DNA from 4 places in the Geobacillus sp. Y412MC52 genome. Region 2 is predicted to be linked to each of the others. Evidence: predicted binding sites of a transcription regulator. Region 2 holds the regulator's gene; each other region holds the start of a gene.
What was found. Region 2 encodes Rex, which represses fermentation and respiration genes when NADH is low (regulators of the CRP and FNR family bind a similar motif). Its sites were predicted from a motif close to TTGTGAAATATTTCACAA; they were not measured.

Region 1 (4,901 bases), 500 kb from region 2:
CTCGGCGACGGTCGTCACGCTCCCCGGGCGCATGGCGATTTTGTTAAACAACACGTTCGCTCCGAGCCGCTTGTAAATGGCGGGCAAATAATCGAAATCCCCGACCGAGACGCCGCCGGTCGTAATGAGCATGTCCACTTGATCGAGCGCCTGGCGCACAGCGTGAAAACAAGCATCGAGGTCGTCGGCGAGCTGGCCCAAATAAATCGGCTCGGCGCCGCTTTTGAACACCTGCGCCTCGATCATGTAGGCGTTGCTGTTGCGGATTTTTCCCGGCACAAGCGGTTCAGAGACGTCGAGCAGTTCGCTGCCGGTCGCAAAAATGCCAATCCGCGGCTTTTTCGCCACCTTCACTTCGGCGTAGCCGAACGTCGCCAAGAGCGCCGCCACCCCGGGATTGATGCGCGTTCCTTTTTCGACAAGCGGCTGCCCTTTTTTCGCATCTTCCCCTTGAAACGAAATGTTGTCGCCAGGGCGGAACGGGCGTTTAATGGCCATATACGTTTTTCCATCCCGCTCGTACTGTTTAGCGAGCTCGAGCATGACGACCGCATCGCACCCCTCCGGAATTTGCGCCCCGGTCATCAAGCGCACCGCTTGAAACGGGCCGACGGGCTGCTTCGCCACTTGCCCGGCGCCGATCGTTTCAATGACTTCAAACTCGACCGGATGGTCAAGTCCCGCTCCTTCCGAGTCGGCGGCGCGAATGGCAAATCCGTCATACGGCGAGCGGTCAAACGGCGGCACATCATGGTCGGCACGCAAATCTTCGGCCAAATAGCGGCCGTACGACTGCCTTAGCGGCACGATCTCCTCTTCTCCTCTCCCAGCGTAACGCATCACCCGGGTGATGGCTTCCGCTACGGGAATGGGGGTTCGTCTTTCGACCATCTCTCTCTCTCCTTTCGATCATACGGCTGGCGGCAACGATATCGTCCTTTTAACGTTGTTGCCATTGTTGCAGCCGTTTTATGCCTTCCGCCAACTTTTCATCAACGACACTCGCATCGGCGATGTGTTGCAAAATCATCTCCCGCGTTTCGCCAAACAAAGCGGTGGACTGTTCGAGCTCTTGCCTCACTTCATCCGCATAGCGGTATTGTTCCTGAATATAGTTTAGCACGTCTTGGGCCCGATTTTCGACTCGATCGATCAGTTCCATCATCGCCGACCATTTCCGCGCTGTATGAATGCTCATTTGGACAACCGTTTCGATCAAAGACGAAATGGCCTCCGTCTGCTCAAGCGACCGCTCGATTTCCTGCTGCACAGCATCGGTTAACTGATGAATCGTTTCCGTGCTGTCCGCCGTATGCTCAGCCAATTTCCTCACTTCAGCGGCGACGACGGAAAACCCTTTGCCATGCTCTCCGGCACGGGCGGCTTCGATCGAGGAGTTTAACGCAATCAAATTCGTCTGTCCAGCAATTTCTTTAATCACTTTCACAATTTGTTCAATTTCTTGCGAGCGGCCGCGCAACCGATGCATCGCGGCCGATGTCGTTTCCATCTCACTGCCAAGCCGCCCCATCGCCTGCTCCATTTCTCCCGACATGCGGATGCCTTCTTTTGCTGCTGCGACCATCTGACCCGCCGTCTCCACCAACGCGTTCCCTTGTTCGCACAAACGGTCGGAGATCGCGTATGATGACTTGCTGAGCGTACTGACATTATCGACTTTTTCTTTCGTTCGATCAACGAGTTGGCCTAATACATGGTGTTGCCCGTTGACCACTTCATGCTGGTGAACGATGTCCTGCAACTCCCCAAGCAAACCGGCCACCGTCTCATGAACCGCTTCCTTTTGTCTCGTAAGCTTTTCTTTCATCTCAGCGAGTTGCCGCTCCAGTTCTGTTTTTTCCTCCTCCCACTGCCTTCCCTTCACCAACGCCCACATATCCGTCTCCCCTTTTCCTTCTCTGGATTTGCTTCTGTTGTCAACACGTTGTATGTTATCCGCTGAACATGTACGTTCTCAGTCATGAAAGCAGACACCGCCTCCGCAAAGAGTCAGCAGAAGTCTGCTTTTTTATTGTACGATAAAGAGGAAAAGTACTGTTGTGACGTTTATCACATGCATCGATGTCTACTTTTTTTTACGTATGTGAGATCCGTCACAACACCTTCGCGAAAAACACGGTATGCTGAAGCTGCAACGATTTGACGATGGAGGGATCCGAAATGGAACAGCGTTTTACCGAACAATCGTTGATTGGTGATGTTGTTACGCAATTTCCGAAAGCAGCCGACTTATTTAAAGCGCGGCGTATCGATTTTTGCTGCGGCGGACAGCGCCCGTTAAAAGAGGCCATCGAAGAGCGTGGACTGGATGGCGAAGCGCTCCTTCGCGAGCTGAACACCCTTTACGCGGAGGCGCAAAACAAGCCGACGGGAAACTGGAACGAAGCGCCGCTCGACGAACTCGTCGATCATATTGTAAGAACGCATCACCGCTATTTGAACGAGGAACTGCCGCAGCTCAGCCCATATGTCACGAAAGTGTTGCGCGTGCACGGCATGCACCATCCGCATCTGTCCCAAGTGCATAAACGGTTCCATGAGTTAAAAACGGAGCTTGAGCAACACTTGATTAAAGAGGAAACGGGCGCATTCCCGCTCATTTTGCAATTTGCCGACAACCCATCGCCGGAAAACCGGGAAGCGGTCGAGCGAGCCGTCCGCGAACTGGTCAATGAACATGACGCAGCCGGCGATTTGATGAAAGAAATTCGCGACATCACCAACGACTTCACCCCGCCGGAAGATGCGTGCGGCACGTATCGGCTCGTCTACAGCCGGCTCGCGGCGCTTGAAGACGACTTATTTACGCACATCCATTTGGAAAACAATATCCTCTTCCCGCGCGTGTTGGCGGCGGTGAAGGCATAAGCAGGCGAAGCCATTCCCCCATTTCTAAGGTAAAGGCAGGCGCATCGAGCGATAAAAAGCAGGGCTGCTTCTTCGACGGAAAGAGCAGCCCCGTTTCTTTGTTATCCCCCAATATACGACATTTCAATTTTCGGCCGTTGTTTCGCCGTTTCGGCTGTCCGTTCTTCCGAATAGCGATCCGTCCGCCGGTTCCAGACGGCTGTAATGAGCGCCTTCAGCTCCTCTTTCCCTGCCCCGGCGCGCAGTTTTTCTTTCAAAGACACACCTTTCGAGGCAAAGAGGCACGTATACAGCTTGCCGTCGGCGGAAATGCGCGCCCGTGTGCAGCTTTGGCAAAACGTTTCCGTCACTGAAGCGATAAAGCCGACTTCGACGTTCGTGCCCGCGTACCGGTAGCGGCTCGCCACCTCGCCGAAGTACTCGTGTTCGATCGGCTCGAGCGGGTGCATGGCGTTGATTTGCTCGTACATCTCTTTTTTCGTCACGACATGGGAGTAATCCCAGCCGTTCGTCGTGCCGACATCCATAAATTCAATAAAGCGGAGCGGAATGCCCAAGTCTTTAAAGTAAGCCGCCATCGGCACGATTTGCGAGTCGTTCCATCCTTTTTTGACGACCATGTTCACTTTGACGCCAAGCCCCGCCTCGCGCGCCGCTTCAATGCCTTTCAACACCGGAGCGGCGCCGACGCCGATGCCGTTCATGTTGCGGAAAATGTCATCGTCCAACGCATCCAAACTGACGTTGACGCGCTGCAACCCAGCCGCTTTCAGCCGTTTCGCCCATTTCACCAAATGGATGCCGTTTGTCGTAAGGGCAACGTCTCGCAAGCCGGGAATCATGGACAACCGCTCAATAAGCACATCCAAATCGCGCCGAAGCAGCGGCTCGCCGCCGGTCAGGCGGATTTTTTCCACCCCAAGCTCGACAAAGCATTCCGCCAACAGCGCCATTTCGTCAACGGTTAACAGCTGGTCTTCCGCCAGAAAGCGAAAATTCGGCCCGAACACCTCCGCCGGCATGCAGTAGACGCAGCGAAAATTGCATTGGTCGATGACCGACAGCCGCAAATCGCGCAACGGGCGGGACAGGCGGTCGGCGATCGTCACCCGGTCGCGCTCTTCCATGGCGCTCCCTCCTTTCCATATCATGGCCGCGTGATGTTCCAACGGCCTGCTCCTTATCGCTGCCAACGGCCTAGTTTCGCCGCACAAGACAATAAACTAAACGACAATCCAATCGTGACCGCCACCCATGCCCACGCCAACTCCATCCGCCCCGACTCCATCGCCATATAGACGGCGGTCGGGATCGTTTGCGTTTTGCCTGGGATGTTGCCGGCAAACATGAGCGTCGCGCCAAACTCCCCAAGGCTTCTGGCAAACGACAGCACCGCTCCGGACAACAAAGCGTTTCTAGCCAACGGCAGTGAAATATGCCAAAACACTTGGCGCTCGTTCGCCCCATCGATGCGCGCCGCTCCTTCAATGGCGGGGTCGACGGCTTCCAGCCCTGCTTTCGCCGCCTGGTACATGAGCGGAAACGACACAACAACCGCCGCCATCACCGCCGCGCCGGGCGTAAACAATATCGTTGTGTGAAACCACCTTTCCACCAGCTGTCCGATTAGGCTATGACGCCCAAACAAAACAACAAGCAAAAACCCGACGACCGACGGCGGCAATACAAGCGGCAGCATAAACACCGTCTCCACCACTGTCTTGCCGCGAAACCGGCGGCGCGCCATCCGTCTCGCCGCCGCTGTCCCGAGGATCGCGACAATCACGCCGGCAAGAAGCGATACGTTTATCGATAACCAAACGGGTGACCAAAATTCCGCCATGAATCAACCCTTCTCTGCTACATCTCCATCTCACTATACGAAAATGAGCAGCCATATGCTGTGATACTGCTCACATTGATTGTATCATATATGCACAGAAATCCGATTTAGAAAAATTTGTGACAACCCGCACAAAAGGGGGGCAACCGGTGATTTTTTTCACTCTCTC
Region 2 (4,901 bases):
CTGCAATCTCGGCTTCGATTTCATCCAAGCGGCGTTGGCGCTGGCGCCGTCGTTTTTTTTCCTCTTTTTCTTGCTCGTACGTCGTTTTGGCAGAATCACTTGCCGTTTCTGTCGGGCGGACGTTCAGGAGCGCCAGTTCACGCATTTCTTCTTTTTTGGCGATGTAGTAATCATAGTCGCCTAAGTATTCCGTTAGGCCTCCGCTGGAAAGTTCAAACACCTTTGTTGCGATTCGGTTGATGAAATAGCGGTCGTGGGAAACGAACAAAATCGTTCCCGGGTAGTCGATGAGCGCTTGCTCGAGCACTTCTTTGCTGTCGAGGTCTAGATGGTTTGTCGGTTCGTCCAAAAGAAGGACATTTGCTTTTTGCAGCATCAGCTTGGCGAGCGAAAGGCGTGCTTTCTCCCCGCCGCTTAAAGCGGAGACCGGTTTTAAAACGTCATCGCCGGAAAACAGGAAGTTGCCGAGCACGGTGCGAATTTCTTTTTCCGTCTTTTCGGGGTAGGCGTCCCACAGCTCGTCAAGCACCCGTTTGTTCGATGACAAATCAGCTTGGTCTTGATCGTAATAGCCGATTTGGACGTTTGCGCCGTAGCGGAGCTCTCCTGTTTGGATAGGGAGTTTTCGGGCGATCGCCTTCAGCAATGTCGACTTGCCGATGCCGTTCGGCCCGACTAGGGCGACGCTTTCGCCGCGCGTGATGCGGAAGCTGATTTGGCGGATGATGGGTGCACCGTCGCCATAGCCAACGGCTATGTCTTCAGCGGTGAGCACTTCATAGCCGCTCGGTCGATCGATCGAGAACGAAAAGGAGGCTGATTTTTCATCGCCGACAGGCCGTTCGAGCCGTTCTATTTTTTCCAGTTGCTTTCGCCGGCTTTGCGCCCGTTTGGCCGTCGAGGCACGGGCGATGTTGCGCTGGATGAAGTCTTGGAGTCGGGCGATTTCTTCTTGCTGTTTCTCGTACCGTCTTAACTCTTGTTCGTATTGCTCGGCCCGCAACTCCAAATAGCGGCTGTAGTTGCCGGCATAGTGTTTGAGCGTGGCATTCGACAGTTCGTATACGTCGGTGACGATTTTGTCTAAAAAGTAGCGGTCGTGGGAAACAACCAGGACGGCACCGGGATAGGCTTGCAAGTACTGCTCCAGCCAGGCGAGCGTCTCAAGATCCAAATGGTTCGTCGGCTCGTCCAAAATCAATAAATCCGGCTTGGACAACAGCAATTTCCCAAGGGCAAGCCGCGTCCGCTGTCCGCCGCTTAACGACGAGACCGGCGTTGTTTTATAATCATATGAGGAAAACTGCAGCCCGTGCAAAACGGAGCGGATGTCGGCTTCGTATTGGTAGCCGCCTTGTTCTTTGTATTGTTCTTGCAGCTCGTCATACGTTTTCAGCGTTTTTTCATAGCGAGCTGGATCGGCGAGTACGTCTGGGTCGCCGAGTTGCATGCTGAGTTCGGCGAGCTGTTTTTCGAGTCCTAGAAGCGGGGTGAATACCTCAAGCATTTCGTCCCAAATGGAACGCGGCGAGTCGAGCCCGCTGTTTTGCGCCAAATAGCCGATTTTGATATGGTTTGGTTTGATGATTTTGCCGCTGTCGAAAGAGAGTTCACCGGCGATGATTTTCAACAATGTCGATTTTCCCGCTCCGTTGCGGCCGACAAGGGCAATTCGGTCGCGGGACTGTATTTCTAGTTTTATATTCGATAAAATAAGGTCAGCGCCGAAATATTTCGTGAGCCCGTGCACTTGCAAAATGATCATGTCCGTCACCTCGCGAATAGTTTAACGTAAGTCGCGAAAACGGTCAAAGACGAATGATGAAAAATCGTGTATAGTGTATAAATGGAGGAGATTGTATTGTCATCGTTCACTCATTTCAATGAACAAGGGCGCGCGAAAATGGTTGATATTACGCACAAAGAAGATACTGTGCGAGTGGCTGTGGCGCAAACGAGCGTGACTGTCAGCCGGGAAATTTACGAAAAAATGACGAGCAATGCGATCGAGAAAGGGGATGTGCTCGCCGTCGCTCAAGTGGCGGGGGTGATGGCGGCGAAGAAGACAGCTGACCTTATTCCAATGTGTCACCCGCTTATGTTAAAGGGTGTGGACATTGCTTTTGCTTGGGAAAACGATGGAGAAGCGCATAAGCTCGTCATCACGGCAACGGTGAAAACGAAAGGGAGCACAGGAGTGGAAATGGAAGCGCTGACGGCCGCTTCGGTCTGTGCGTTGACAGTGTACGATATGTGCAAGGCGCTTGATAAAGGAATGGTCATCGGTCCGACGTATTTGGTCGAAAAAACGGGCGGGAAGTCTGGCCATTACCGACGGAAAACCGATTAGCTAGGGGATGAGATCATGAGCAACGAACAACCGAAAATTCCGCAGGCAACCGCCAAACGGCTGCCGCTTTACTATCGGTTTTTGAAAAACTTGCACGCTTCCGGCAAGCAACGCGTCTCCTCTGCCGAGTTAAGCGAGGCGGTGAAAGTCGATCCGGCGACGATCCGCCGTGATTTCTCCTATTTTGGCGCGCTTGGCAAAAAGGGATACGGGTATAATGTCAATTATTTGTTGTCGTTTTTCCGCCGGACGCTTGAAGAGGATGAGGTGACCGAAGTCGCCTTGTTTGGCGTCGGCAATTTAGGCACCGCCTTTTTAAACTATAATTTTTCGAAAAACAACAATACGAAAATCGTGATGGCGTTTGATGTCGATGAGCGGAAAGTAGGGACGACAGTCGGCGGGGTGCCGGTTTATCATCTCGATGAGTTGGAGGAGCGGCTTCACGAAAACATCCCGGTCGCCATTTTAACCGTGCCGGCCGCCGCGGCTCAAGCGCTGACCGACCGCCTTGTCGCGCAAGGAATTAAAGGCATTTTAAACTTTACTCCGGCGCGGTTGAACGTGCCGAACCATATTCGCGTCCATCATATCGATTTAGCCATTGAGCTGCAGTCGCTCGTCTATTTTTTGAAAAACTATCCATCGCCATCGTAAAAAGGAGAGAACAACACATGAAATATTTGTTGCTCGTTGCTGTGATTTTGTTGCTGTTTGGCACGAAAAAGCTGCCGGAATTAGGGCGGTCGTTCGGCCAGTCGCTTCGCGAGTTTAAAGACGCCACAAAAGGGCTCGCTGATGACGAAGAAACGAAAACCGACCGATGACAAGGCAGGATGGGGAAACAATGAATGACAAAGAAATGTCAGTGTATGAGCATCTGGGTGAACTGCGAAAACGGCTCATCATCGTGCTCATCTTTTTTGCTGCGGCGCTTGTCGTTAGTTTCTTTTTTGTCGATGATGTCATTTTGTATTTGCAGCGAACGGCCGAGGCGAAGCATTTGACCATGAACGCCTTCCGCCTCACCGATCCGATTAAAGTGTATTTTCAGTTTGCCTTTGTCATCGCGGCTGTACTGTCGGCTCCGGTGCTGTTGTATCAAATTTGGGCGTTTGTCAGCCCCGGTCTGTATGAAAAAGAGCGGAAAGTGACGTTAAGCTATATCCCGGCGTCGATCGTTCTTTTTTTAGCAGGCGTCAGCTTCGCTTATTTCGTCTTGTTTCCGTTTGTCGTTCGATTTATGAGCCAGCTGGCTGACCAACTAGGGGTTCAACAAATGATCGGCATTAATGAATATTTTCAGTTTTTGCTTCAGCTCGTGCTGCCGTTTGGCATCGTGTTTCAGCTGCCGATCGTCGTGTTGTTTTTCACCCGCTTAGGGCTTATTACGCCGCAGCTTCTTGTTCGCATCCGCAAGTATGCGTATTTGGCGCTGCTTATTTTAGCGGCGGTCATTACGCCGCCGGATGTGCTGTCGCAAGTGATCGTCATGATTCCGCTCACCATTTTGTATGAAGGAAGCATTTGGGTGGCGCGCATCGGCTATCGGAAAGCGCAGCGAGCAGCCGAGGAGGAAGGCAATGAGTGAGGCGGGACGAAAAACATGGAGAGGAAAGCGAGCAAGGCCGGGCCAAACGAAGGGGCTGTCTCAAAAGCCGCAAAACAGGGCTTTGAGGCCGGCCTCTTGTTTTTTTGTTTCCATTTTCACGATATGATCGCCGTCATGAGATTGATGTTCTGGTCCCTTCCCGTGCGAATCACGGGAAGGGGGTCAGCGTTTTGAGGCAAAAAGAAGGCGAAGGGCGGTGCCGAAATCAAAGGCAGCGAGCGCCGCTAAAGCGATGGTGGAGACGTTCCAAACCGTTTCATGAGCACTTTCGATGGCCAAATACGTAAACATTGAGCCTAAGACGAAATACAGAAGCGAAAACAGCCGAGGGTTTCGCATCATAGCCAAACCCTCCAAACGGCGAGCGGCAGCTCGGACTGGCGCATCATTTTCTCAATCTCGTCGGCCAACAGCGTCTGCATGGCGACGACGAACGTATTCATGGCGACATGGGCGAAAATCGGCACGAAAATGCGTCCGGTTTTCGCGTATAAAAACGCGAATACCATCCCCATGGATGTGTACAGAAGCAAATGTTCCGGCTCCATATGGACAAGGGCAAACAAGAGCGAACTGACAAGCGCAGCAAGCCAAAAGTTGTATTTTTCATAAAGTGAGCCGAAAATGATTTTGCGGAAGATGATCTCTTCCAAAATCGGGCCGATGACGGAGGTGACGACGACCAACAGCGGCGTCAGGCGGATGATATCGATGATTTGCCTTGTATTTTCCGACCCTGGTTTGATGCCGAGCAGCCGCCATTCGATGTTGGCGGCGATGCTTTGCGCCGTGAGCGCCAAAAAGACGCCCAAGACCGCCCACATCCACGAGGAACCAAGCGGCAGCCGCCGCATCATTCGTTCGTTGCGGTCACCGCGGAGCAGCCATAGGATAATGACAAAAGCGAGCAGGAAACTAATGATCGCCCAATACCCGGAA
Region 3 (4,901 bases), 1.5 Mb from region 2:
ATAGGCTTTTTCCCTCCTTCCCTACGGATGAAATTTCGCTCTTTGGGCGGCGAAATCCTGCTTGTCTTCATTATACCATGGGGGAAAGGAAAAATCCTCTCCCGCTTGGTTTCAATAAAACACGATCGTTTTGTTTCCGTGGATGATGACCCGGTCTTCCAAATGCCACCGAAGCGCCCGGGCGAGCACCGTTTTTTCAATCAGTCGGCCGATCCGCTTTAAGTCGTCCGGATGGTGGCGGTGATCCACGCGGGCGACGTCCTGCTCAATGATCGGCCCTTCATCCAAATCGTCGGTGACGTAGTGCGATGTGGCGCCGATCAATTTGACGCCGCGCTCATACGCCCGCTCATACGGACGCGCGCCGATAAAGGCGGGCAAAAATGAGTGGTGGATGTTGATGATCCGTCCCGGGAATTCAGCGACAAACGCCGGCGACAAAATTTGCATGTAGCGGGCAAGCACGATGGTGTCGATCTGATAGTCACGAAGCAGACGGATTTGTTCGGCTTCGGCGTCCGCTTTCGTTTCTTTCGTCACCGGAATATGCACATACGGGATGCCAAACGACTCGACCGTCTCGCGCAAGTCGGGGTGGTTGCTGATGACAAGGGCGATGTCGGCGATCAGCTCTCCCGCCTGCCATTGCCAAAGAAGTTCAAGCAGACAATGCTCGGCTTTGGAGACAAAAATCGCGATTCGCCGAATATCGTTGTGCAGCCGAAGCTGCCAACGCATCTGAAATTCAGCAGCGATCGGGGCGAACGCCGCTTCGATCTCTTCTTTTCGCTCGGCGATGTTCGGACAGTCGAACTCCAAGCGGAGAAAAAACGTCCCTCCCTCAGGGTCAGTCGAGTATTGGCTCGATTCAACGATATTCGCCCCTTGTTCGTACAGAAACGACGTCACCGCCGCGACGATGCCCGGGCGATCTGGGCAGGAAATAAGGATTCGAGCGCGTTGCTCGTAACCTTGCAAAAATGATTGCCAGCGATGTTGGCGAAATGTCGTCATGCGTTGTCTCTCCCTTTTCTTGCTTTTCCTTGCCATTCATCATACAAAAAATTCATGAACTTGCCAACAGGGAAGATAACAAAAGAGGGTGTCCCAAAAGGATCGGGACACCCTTTCTTATTACCGTATATAGGTATAAAACAATCATTAAGAAACAATATGTTGTGTTTTGTTAAGGAAAATGACCCTTTTGGGTCAGCCCCCTGGCAAGCGAAAAACCTCTCTCAGTCTTTCGTCAAATCGCCGGCCGGGCCGAAAAATTCGTAATGGATGTGCTCCTCTGGCACACCCCATTGTTTTAGAGCGCGATAGACGGTTTTCATAAACAGCACCGGGCCGCAGAAATAAAAGTCTGCGTCTTTCGTCGGGATCACGGATTGCATCCATGCAAGGTCAATCCGCCCTTCTTTGCCAAAATGTGGATGGCGGCGGTCCTCGTCGGATGGCGACTCATAACAAATATGATAAGAAAATGACGGGCGTTCCGCCAACATCCGAAGCTCCTTATCAAACGCGTGCACGCGGCCATTCAAAGCAGCATGCAAAAACGCCGCTGGGCGGGTCGGTTGGCGGATGGCCAACGTATGCGCCATGCTCAAAAGCGGAGTGATGCCGACGCCGCCGCTGATGAACACAACCGGCGTCGTTTTGGACAAATCAAGCGTAAAATCGCCAGCTGGAGCGCTAAGCTCGAGCACGTCGCCCTCTTGGACATGATCATGCAAATAGTTGGAAACAATGCCGGCCGGCTTGTCCGCTGTAGCTGCTTCCCGTTTGACGCTGATGCGGTAATACCCTTTTCCAGGTGCATCCGATAAGCTGTATTGGCGAATATGCGTATACGTCTCGCCCGGAATCGACAGTTTGACGCTCACGTATTGACCCGGCAAATAATCACTGATGGCCTTGCCGTCTTCCGGCTCCAAATAAAACGAAGTAATGACGCCGCTTTCTTTCACCTTTTTCACGACGACAAATCGGCGAAAGTCACGCCAGCCTCCGTGTTTGGCCGCTGCCTCATCGTAGAGCTCTTTTTCCACTTGAATGAAAACGGATGCAATGGCTTCATATGCTTCCGCCCAAGCCGTGATCACTTCGTCGGTGGCGGCGTCGCCGAGCACGTCTTTGATCGCCAGCAACAAATGCTTTCCGACGATCGGGTATTGTTCTGGTTTGATTCCTAAGCTGCGGTGTTTATGGCCGATTTGCCGCACAACCGGCAAAATAGCATCAAGCTGGTCGATATAGCGCGCTGCCGCATACACGGCTGCGGCCAAGGCGCGTTGCTGCCGCCCTTGCTTTTGGTTGGCGTGGTTGAAAATATTGAGCAGTTCCGGATGATTGGAAAACATGAGTTCATAAAACCGCTTCGTAATTTGTTCACCATGTGTTTCCAAGACAGGCACCGTTGATTTCACAATTTCAATCGTTTTTGGATGCAATTTCGTTGTCGTTGTCATGATTTCATCCCCTTGTAAAACATGTATTTTTAATACATCTTTTATTCAACCATGAGCACTGCGAAAAAGCAATATTTCAAATACATCTTTAATAAATTGTTCACAATTCTTCGTTCGAATCAGGTGTGGTACAATGGGATCAAGAATGTCGCTTAAAGGTTGTGAATCACGATGCAGTTGACGAACTATACGGAATACGCCTTGCGCGTCCTCTTGTTTTTAGGCGCGCTTGATGAAGAAGAAAAAACAAACATCAAAGACATTGCCGCTGCCTTTTCCATTTCAGAGCATCATTTAAGCAAAATCGTCTATGAACTTGGCAAACTCGGCTACATTGAAACGATCCGTGGGCGCAACGGTGGAATCCGCCTTGCGAAACGCCCCGCGGAGATTGTCATCGGCGCGGTTGTTCGCGAAACGGAGGAAAACTTGTCGCTTGTCGAGTGTTTTGCCGCCCACGGCAATGAGTGCGTCTTAACGCCGGTATGTCGGCTTCGCTTCGCACTTCACGAGGCGTTAGAGGCGTTTTTGCGTGTGCTGGATGCGTATACGCTCGCCGACTTGCTTGAAGACCGAGCGTCGCTTCGTTCTTTATTGAAAGAGCGGCGCGGTTGAGAAAAAACTCTCTGGCTATAAGCTGGATGGCGTTTGGCAGGCACACGATCACTAAGCATCGCTCTACGGAAGGAAGACGCGGGATGATGCGAAACCGATGGCGGCCTTTGCGGCGATTGGCCTTTGCGCGGGATGTGGCGGCAAGAACGATCATCAGTTAGAAAAACGAAACCAGTCGTCAAACATGGGCGGCGGGATGAATACGTCCGGCACCGGCCGATCACATCCCCTTTGTTTGCCACAAGACGAAGAATATATTAAGATTAGAAAGGTGTGAAAACATCTGCATGACTAAAGGAGGTCACAATGAAACACGAGGGAAACGCTTTGCCACCTTACTTGCATATGGACAATGGAGAGCTCTGGCTCACCGAAGATGACCGGGACAACTTAAAAATCAGCTACCGTATCAAAGAGGTGATTTTTGCCGAGCCGTCTGAATACCAGCATGTGATGATTTTGGATTCGTACGATTTCGGCCGCATGCTCGTACTCGATGGCGTCGTGCAAACGACCTCAATTGATGGCCATATTTATAACGAAATGATTTCGCACGTGCCGCTGCAGTTTCATCCGCAGGCGAAACGGGTGCTCATCATCGGCGGCGGCGACTGCGGCGCAGCCCGTGAGACGGCGAAATATGCTCATCTTGAAGCCATCGACATGGTGGAAATTGACGAAAAAGTTGTCCGGGCGTGCAAAGAGCATTTGCCAGCCGTCTCCGGCAACTTATCGGATCCGCGCGTGCGGTTTATTTATGATGATGGCGTCAAGTTTGTGCAAGGGAAGGAAAGCGTCTACGACGTCATTATGATCGACTCGTCCGACCCAGTCGGCCCGGCGGAAGCCTTGTTTTCACCGGAGTTTTACGCCAACGTCCATCGCGCGTTGAAAGAGGATGGGCTGATGGTCTGCCAAAGCCAGTCGCCAATTTTCCATCTGGATATTTTGAAGCGGACGTACCGCAATATTCGCGAACTGTTCCCGCATGTGCTTGTGTACACCGCCGTGGTGCCGACGTATCCAGGAGGGTTGTGGAGCTTTACGATCGGCTCGAAACGGCCGCTCGATTTTCCGGCGCAGACTACCATTCCAAATGACACGAAATATGTGAACGATGGGATCTTTCGCCAATGTTTCGCGTTGCCGGCATTTTTGCGTTCGGCGCTTGAGGTGGAATAACCGCTTGGCATCAAAAAAGCTGTCCCCCACAAAGCAGGGACAGCTTTTTCGTGTTGCTTGAGTCCATTCTGTTTTATGGAGCAGGTGGGTTGTGAGACAATGCCCGCTTGGCAAGCCATTGAAGCGTCAAGTCATCCGCCGGCGGGTTGTAGAGCCCAGCGCGGACGTCACGGTAATACCGCTGAAGCGGATTGTCAGCAAACAAGCTTTGTCCGCCGACAATGCGCATCGCCCAATCGACGACTTCAAGCGCGGTATTGGTGGCGACCAATTTGGCTGTTGCCAACTCCTCTTTCATTTCCATCCGTTTTTCCGGATAGCGATCCCATAAATCGGCGACCGCGTACAGGAAATGGCGCGCATGGGTGAGGCGCCATTCCATTTCAGCGATTTTCCGCTGTACTTCTGGCGTCGAGGCGATTGGGTGAGGCAGGGTATTAGGCTGGTACGTCTTGGCAAAGCGAAGCGCCTCATTGCGCGCCGCAATGGCGATGCCTAAGTAACAAGCCGGCACGTGCAACAGCCATCCTTGCGCCGGAGCGGCTTCGTTCGCTTCTCCAAGCGTCTCTACGAGCGCCTTTTGGTCGACTTCGACTTCTTCAAGAACAAGATCATCGCTGCGCGTCGCCC
Region 4 (4,901 bases), 1.8 Mb from region 2:
ATTGTTCAATGTCAATCAGGTGCGCGCTCAGCAATTGGCGCAAGTATCTTACAAGCAAAAGGGGTAAAACAGGTGCTGAATTTAAAAGGTGGGTATTTAGCGTGGGTGCAAGAAAAGCTTCCAATTGCCAGAAAAGCATAAGGACTGATTTCATCAGTCCTTTCTTTCAATTTTTTTCTTTTGACACCTATAATAGAGAAAGGAGGGTAAAAATGAAATTTTTGGATAGAATTTTTACTTACATTCAAGACGGGATCATTGTAATGGACCATGAGCGAACAATTGTCGAAATGAATCCAGCTGCTAAGCGACTCACTGGGTGGCAACTTGGCGAAAAAGTACCATATTGCTCGTTTTGTCAAAAGCGTGATGTACGTCAAGGTGAAGAGCGATGTTATTTAATTTCCACTGAAGAAGTGCCGTATTTTTTATCTGAAATGCCAACTTATCATGGACACTTAATTGATGTGGAAATGAGCACAGCGCTTATCCTTGAACAAGACGGTGCAAAATATTATTTGCTTGTACTTCGTGACCAAACGGTGAAGAAAAAAGAAGAAGAAGTACTTCATTCCAAATGGATGGTGAAAAAACTAACAGAAGCAAAAGAGGAAGAACATAAACGTCTCGCACAAGAATTGCACGACGGTGTTGGTCAGTCCCTCTACAGTATTTCTATTGCTTTAGATAATATCATACAACGTATACAGGATGAAAAGTTACACGCATATGTCAAAGAGGTACGCGAAGAACTTGGTCGTGTCATGGAGGATGTGAAGCTATATGCGCAACAACTTCGTCCGAAAAGTTTAGACGCACTTGGGCTCATTCCGACCATTCAATCGCTCATTCATTCATTTCAATCAAAAATGCCAAATATGTCGTTTTCACTTCAAACGAATGTATACACGCGCTTGTCGCCAACAGTGGAAATTAATCTTTACCGTGTCATTCAAGAAGCATTGCATAATGTCATGAAGCACGCAAAGGCAACAGAGGTATGTATAACAATCGAACGAGTGGGGCAAGAATTACACGTATCTATTAAAGATAACGGAGTTGGTTTCGAGGTTGAAGAAAAACGCGAAGGACTTGGCTTAAAACATATTCAAGAGCGTATTTCCCATTTAGGTGGAGAAACAATCATTACGTCTGCGCCAATGAAAGGAACAACGATTTTTGTATGTGTACCAATAGAAGGGAGTGAAGAGGATGAAAGTGTTGATCGTTGATGATCATGATTTAATTCGCAAAGGCATTCGACTACTCCTAGAAGGATTTCCGGATGTTGAAGTCGTTGGAGAAGCAAGCAACGGTTGCGATGCGATTACGCTTGCGTTGAAGCACCATCCTGATGTTGTTTTGCTAGACCTTTCTATGCCGACAGGGCTTGATGGATTTACAACCGCAAAAACAATCATGGATGAACTGGATACCAAAATCGTTGTTTTAACCATGCACGATGAAGAAATATATGTGCAAAAAGCCCTTCAACATAACATTCATGGCTACTTGTTAAAAAATAGTCAAACGAACGATTTGTACAAAGCATTGAAAGCGGTATGTCGAGGAGAACGGTTTTACCGTACACATATCCCACAAGAGAAACTAGAAAAAATAATCATGGAAAAAGAACCGAGATCTCCTCTTACAAATCGTGAGCGGGAAATTGTTCGGTTGACATTTTTAGGATATACCAATAATCAAATTGCGAACAAATTAAAAATCAGTCCTAAAACAGTTGAAAGCCATAAAGCGAACATTATGCAGAAGCTTGGTATTAAGGAAAAACATGAGCTCATTCAATACGCTTTAAAAAATCAGATTGCAGATTTAGTATAATTTATAAATTTTAGTGATCATTCTATGCATGTGATTTGAGATAAGGGGTCCCGATTCTTTGCTTTTCACAATAAATATGTGAAAAATGTCACAAATCATTCGCATTTGTAAGGGATAAGACGAGGATGTTTTGTGGGATAATAAAAATGACTAGTTTGTGATATTTATCATAAAATTTGTTGTGCATGAATGTCGATGGGAGAGGATGATCGTGGGGAAACGGCAAGAAATATGGCTTGTATGGATTAGTTTTTTGGCGGCGGCAGCCGTGTTTGTTTCGTTGATCAGCCGACTATTTTCTTAGGGGGGATGAACCGTGCGCGAATACGATCCGGTGTGGTTCAGCCGCGTATTGACCGAGTTAACATTAACGTTCCATATTATTTATGCCACGATCGGCGTCGGGATTCCGCTTATGATCGCCATCGCCCAGTGGGTCGGGATCCGCAAAAACGATATGCATTATGTTTTGCTCGCCCGCCGTTGGACGCGCGGCTTTGTCATTACAGTGGCGGTCGGCGTTGTGACCGGGACGGCGATCGGCTTGCAGCTGTCGCTTTTATGGCCGCATTTTATGCAGCTGGCTGGCCAGGTGATCAGTCTGCCGCTGTTTATGGAGACGTTCGCGTTCTTTTTTGAGGCCATTTTTCTCGGTATTTATTTGTACACATGGGATCGATTCGAAAACCAGAAAAAACATTTGCTTTTGCTTATTCCGGTGGCGGTCGGTTCTTCGGCGTCCGCGATGTTTATTACGATGGTGAACGCGTTTATGAACACACCGCAAGGGTTTGCGCTGAAAAACGGTGAGATTGTCAACATCGACCCGATCGCGGCGATGTTCAACCCAGCGATGCCGACGAAAGTCGCCCATGTGCTGGCGACGGCGTATATGACATCGGCGTTTGTTCTTGCTTCGATTGCTGCTTGGCATTTGCTCAAAGGCAACAGGCACATTTATCATCGCAAGGCGCTTCATTTAACGATGAAAGCGGCGTTGATTTTTTCGATAGCGAGCGCCCTTGTTGGCGATTTGTCAGGAAAATTTTTGGCTGTCTATCAGCCGGAGAAGCTCGCGGCCGCTGAATGGCATTTCGAAACGAGTTCCCATGCGCCGCTTGTGTTTTTTGGTATGCTTGAAGAAGACGGTGAAGTGAAATACGCGCTGAAAATTCCATACGCCCTTAGCGTCCTAGCTCATAACCATCCCGGCGCCATTGTGACCGGACTGAATGACATTCCAAAAGATGAGCGGCCGCCGCTGTACATTCATTATTTATTCGATATGATGGTGGCAATTGGCGTATTTTTAATGTTGGTCGCAACGGCGTATTGGCTCGGGTCGGTTTTTCGGTGGAAATGGACGACGAAAAAATGGTTTTTTGGCCTGTTAGCGGCGGGAGGGCCGCTGTCAATGATCGCGATTGAGGCCGGATGGTACTTGGCGGAAGTCGGACGGCAGCCGTGGATTTTGCGCGGCTATATGAAAACAGCAGAGGCCGCGACATCATCTGCCCATGTCGATATGATGCTTGTCTTGTTTTGCCTGCTATACCTCGTGTTAGGAATCGCAAGCGTAATAGTCCTTGTTCGTTTGTTCCGCCGCAACCCGGTTGAGCGGGAATTGGCGGAGGGCAATGGCAACGGGGAGGTGGCACTATGACGCTTGAAGTTATTGGCATTTCGGTGTTATGGCTGTTTCTGTTTGGTTATATTATTATCGCTTCGATCGACTTCGGGGCTGGTTTTTTCAGTGCCTACAGCCATTGGGCGAACAAACAGCATATTTTGCATCGCATCATTCAGCGCTACCTTTCGCCGGTGTGGGAAGTGACGAACGTTTTTCTCGTCTTTTTCTTTGTCGGCATCGTCGGCTTTTTCCCGAAGACAGCTTATTATTACGGATCGATTTTGCTCGTTCCGGCCAGCCTTTCGATTATTTTGCTTGCCATCCGCGGTTCATACTACGCGTTTCACACGTACGGGGGGACGGAGCGGAACTGGTATTTGCTCGCTTACGGATTGACAGGATTGTTCATCCCGGCATCGCTGTCCATCGTCTTGACGATTTCAGAAGGCGGATTTGCTGAAAAAAACGGAGACTCCCTGATGCTTGATTACGGCAAGTTGTTTGCCAGCCCGCTGTCATGGAGCATCGTGCTGTTAAGCGTCACAAGCGTTTTGTACATTTCCGCTGTGTTTTTGACGTATTATGCAGACGCGGCCGGGGATGAACGAGCGCGAGCGCTGTTGCGCCGCTATGCTCTTATTTGGAGCGGGCCGACGATGTTATCAGCACTGCTCATTATTTACCAGCTGCGCTACCATAATCCTGAACATTACGCAAATTTGTGGAACATGGCCTGGATGTTTGGCGTTTCTTTTCTCTTTTTTGCGCTCACCGTTTGGCTTCTTTGGCGGCAACGGCGGTTCGGCTGGGCGTTTATTGCGCTTTTGTGTCAATATGCGTTCGCCTTTTACGCCTACGGTATTTCGCACTATCCGTATTTGCTTTACCCGTATCTGACAATTTACGACGGGTTTACGAATGAGACAATGGCCATTGCGCTGATCGTTGCGTTTATTGCTGGCTTGTTGCTTTTGATTCCATCGCTCTATTTGCTGATGCGCCTCTTTTTGTTTAACAAAACGTACGTCAAAGGAAAATGGGAAGGAGGAAAAGGATGATGCAAACGTTTTTGATCACGTATGCACCGATGATTATCGTTGGACTGTCGGTCGTCGTCTCGTTCTGGGTGGGCTTGAAAGATGTGTGAGTGAATCATTGACTTCTTTCTCATACTTCTTTATCATTCTAAACCGAGAAGCCCCCACTTCCACGCATGAGCGTAAGCGGAGGATGAATCGGTATTCGTCATCGATCTCCCTCTTGCCTCCCACGAATCAAAAGGTGTAATAATGAAAGATATGTCTCAACACTTTTGGGACATACTCTTAGAAGGTAGGTGAAAAATAGCTGTCACGTGCAAATCAGCGGCATTTCGCCAAAAAAGAAAGATCGTCTCGCAAGGTTTATCTAATTGAAAAACGTCTGGGAT

Region 1: ric (iron-sulfur cluster repair di-iron protein) is a predicted target of Rex. The motif match lies at 2,059-2,076, and genes of this name have one in related genera.
Region 3: nsrR (nitric oxide-sensing transcriptional repressor NsrR) is a predicted target of Rex. The motif match lies at 2,563-2,580, and genes of this name have one in related genera.
Region 4: GYMC52_RS10330 (cytochrome ubiquinol oxidase subunit I) is a predicted target of Rex. The motif match lies at 1,919-1,936, and genes of this name have one in related genera.

Annotation. Positions count from the first base shown of each region.
Region 1 is NC_014915.1:747,847-752,747, reverse strand. Features, by position in the region: gene glp (gephyrin-like molybdotransferase Glp) at 1-891, opposite strand, end outside; gene GYMC52_RS03825 (methyl-accepting chemotaxis protein) at 941-1,897, opposite strand; gene ric (iron-sulfur cluster repair di-iron protein) at 2,182-2,889, shown strand; gene moaA (GTP 3',8-cyclase MoaA) at 2,991-4,016, opposite strand; gene modB (molybdate ABC transporter permease subunit) at 4,070-4,732, opposite strand.
Region 2 is NC_014915.1:251,263-256,163, forward strand. Features, by position in the region: gene GYMC52_RS01395 (ABC-F family ATP-binding cassette domain-containing protein) at 1-1,765, opposite strand, end outside; gene moaC (cyclic pyranopterin monophosphate synthase MoaC) at 1,862-2,350, shown strand; gene GYMC52_RS01405 (redox-sensing transcriptional repressor Rex) at 2,366-3,007, shown strand; gene tatA (twin-arginine translocase TatA/TatE family subunit) at 3,025-3,177, shown strand; gene tatC (twin-arginine translocase subunit TatC) at 3,198-3,941, shown strand; gene GYMC52_RS01425 (YdiK family protein) at 4,125-4,304, opposite strand; gene GYMC52_RS01430 (CPBP family intramembrane glutamic endopeptidase) at 4,301-4,901, opposite strand, start outside.
Region 3 is NC_014915.1:1,715,438-1,720,338, forward strand. Features, by position in the region: gene GYMC52_RS08510 (helix-turn-helix transcriptional regulator) at 1-2, opposite strand, end outside; gene purU (formyltetrahydrofolate deformylase) at 112-1,014, opposite strand; gene hmpA (NO-inducible flavohemoprotein) at 1,239-2,474, opposite strand; gene nsrR (nitric oxide-sensing transcriptional repressor NsrR) at 2,646-3,089, shown strand; gene speE (polyamine aminopropyltransferase) at 3,396-4,271, shown strand; gene GYMC52_RS08535 (acyl-CoA dehydrogenase family protein) at 4,345-4,901, opposite strand, start outside.
Region 4 is NC_014915.1:2,104,236-2,109,136, reverse strand. Features, by position in the region: gene GYMC52_RS10345 (MBL fold metallo-hydrolase) at 1-141, shown strand, start outside; gene GYMC52_RS10340 (PAS domain-containing sensor histidine kinase) at 213-1,232, shown strand; gene GYMC52_RS10335 (response regulator) at 1,213-1,842, shown strand; gene GYMC52_RS10330 (cytochrome ubiquinol oxidase subunit I) at 2,159-3,505, shown strand; gene GYMC52_RS10325 (cytochrome d ubiquinol oxidase subunit II) at 3,502-4,530, shown strand; gene cydS (cytochrome bd oxidase small subunit CydS) at 4,527-4,619, shown strand.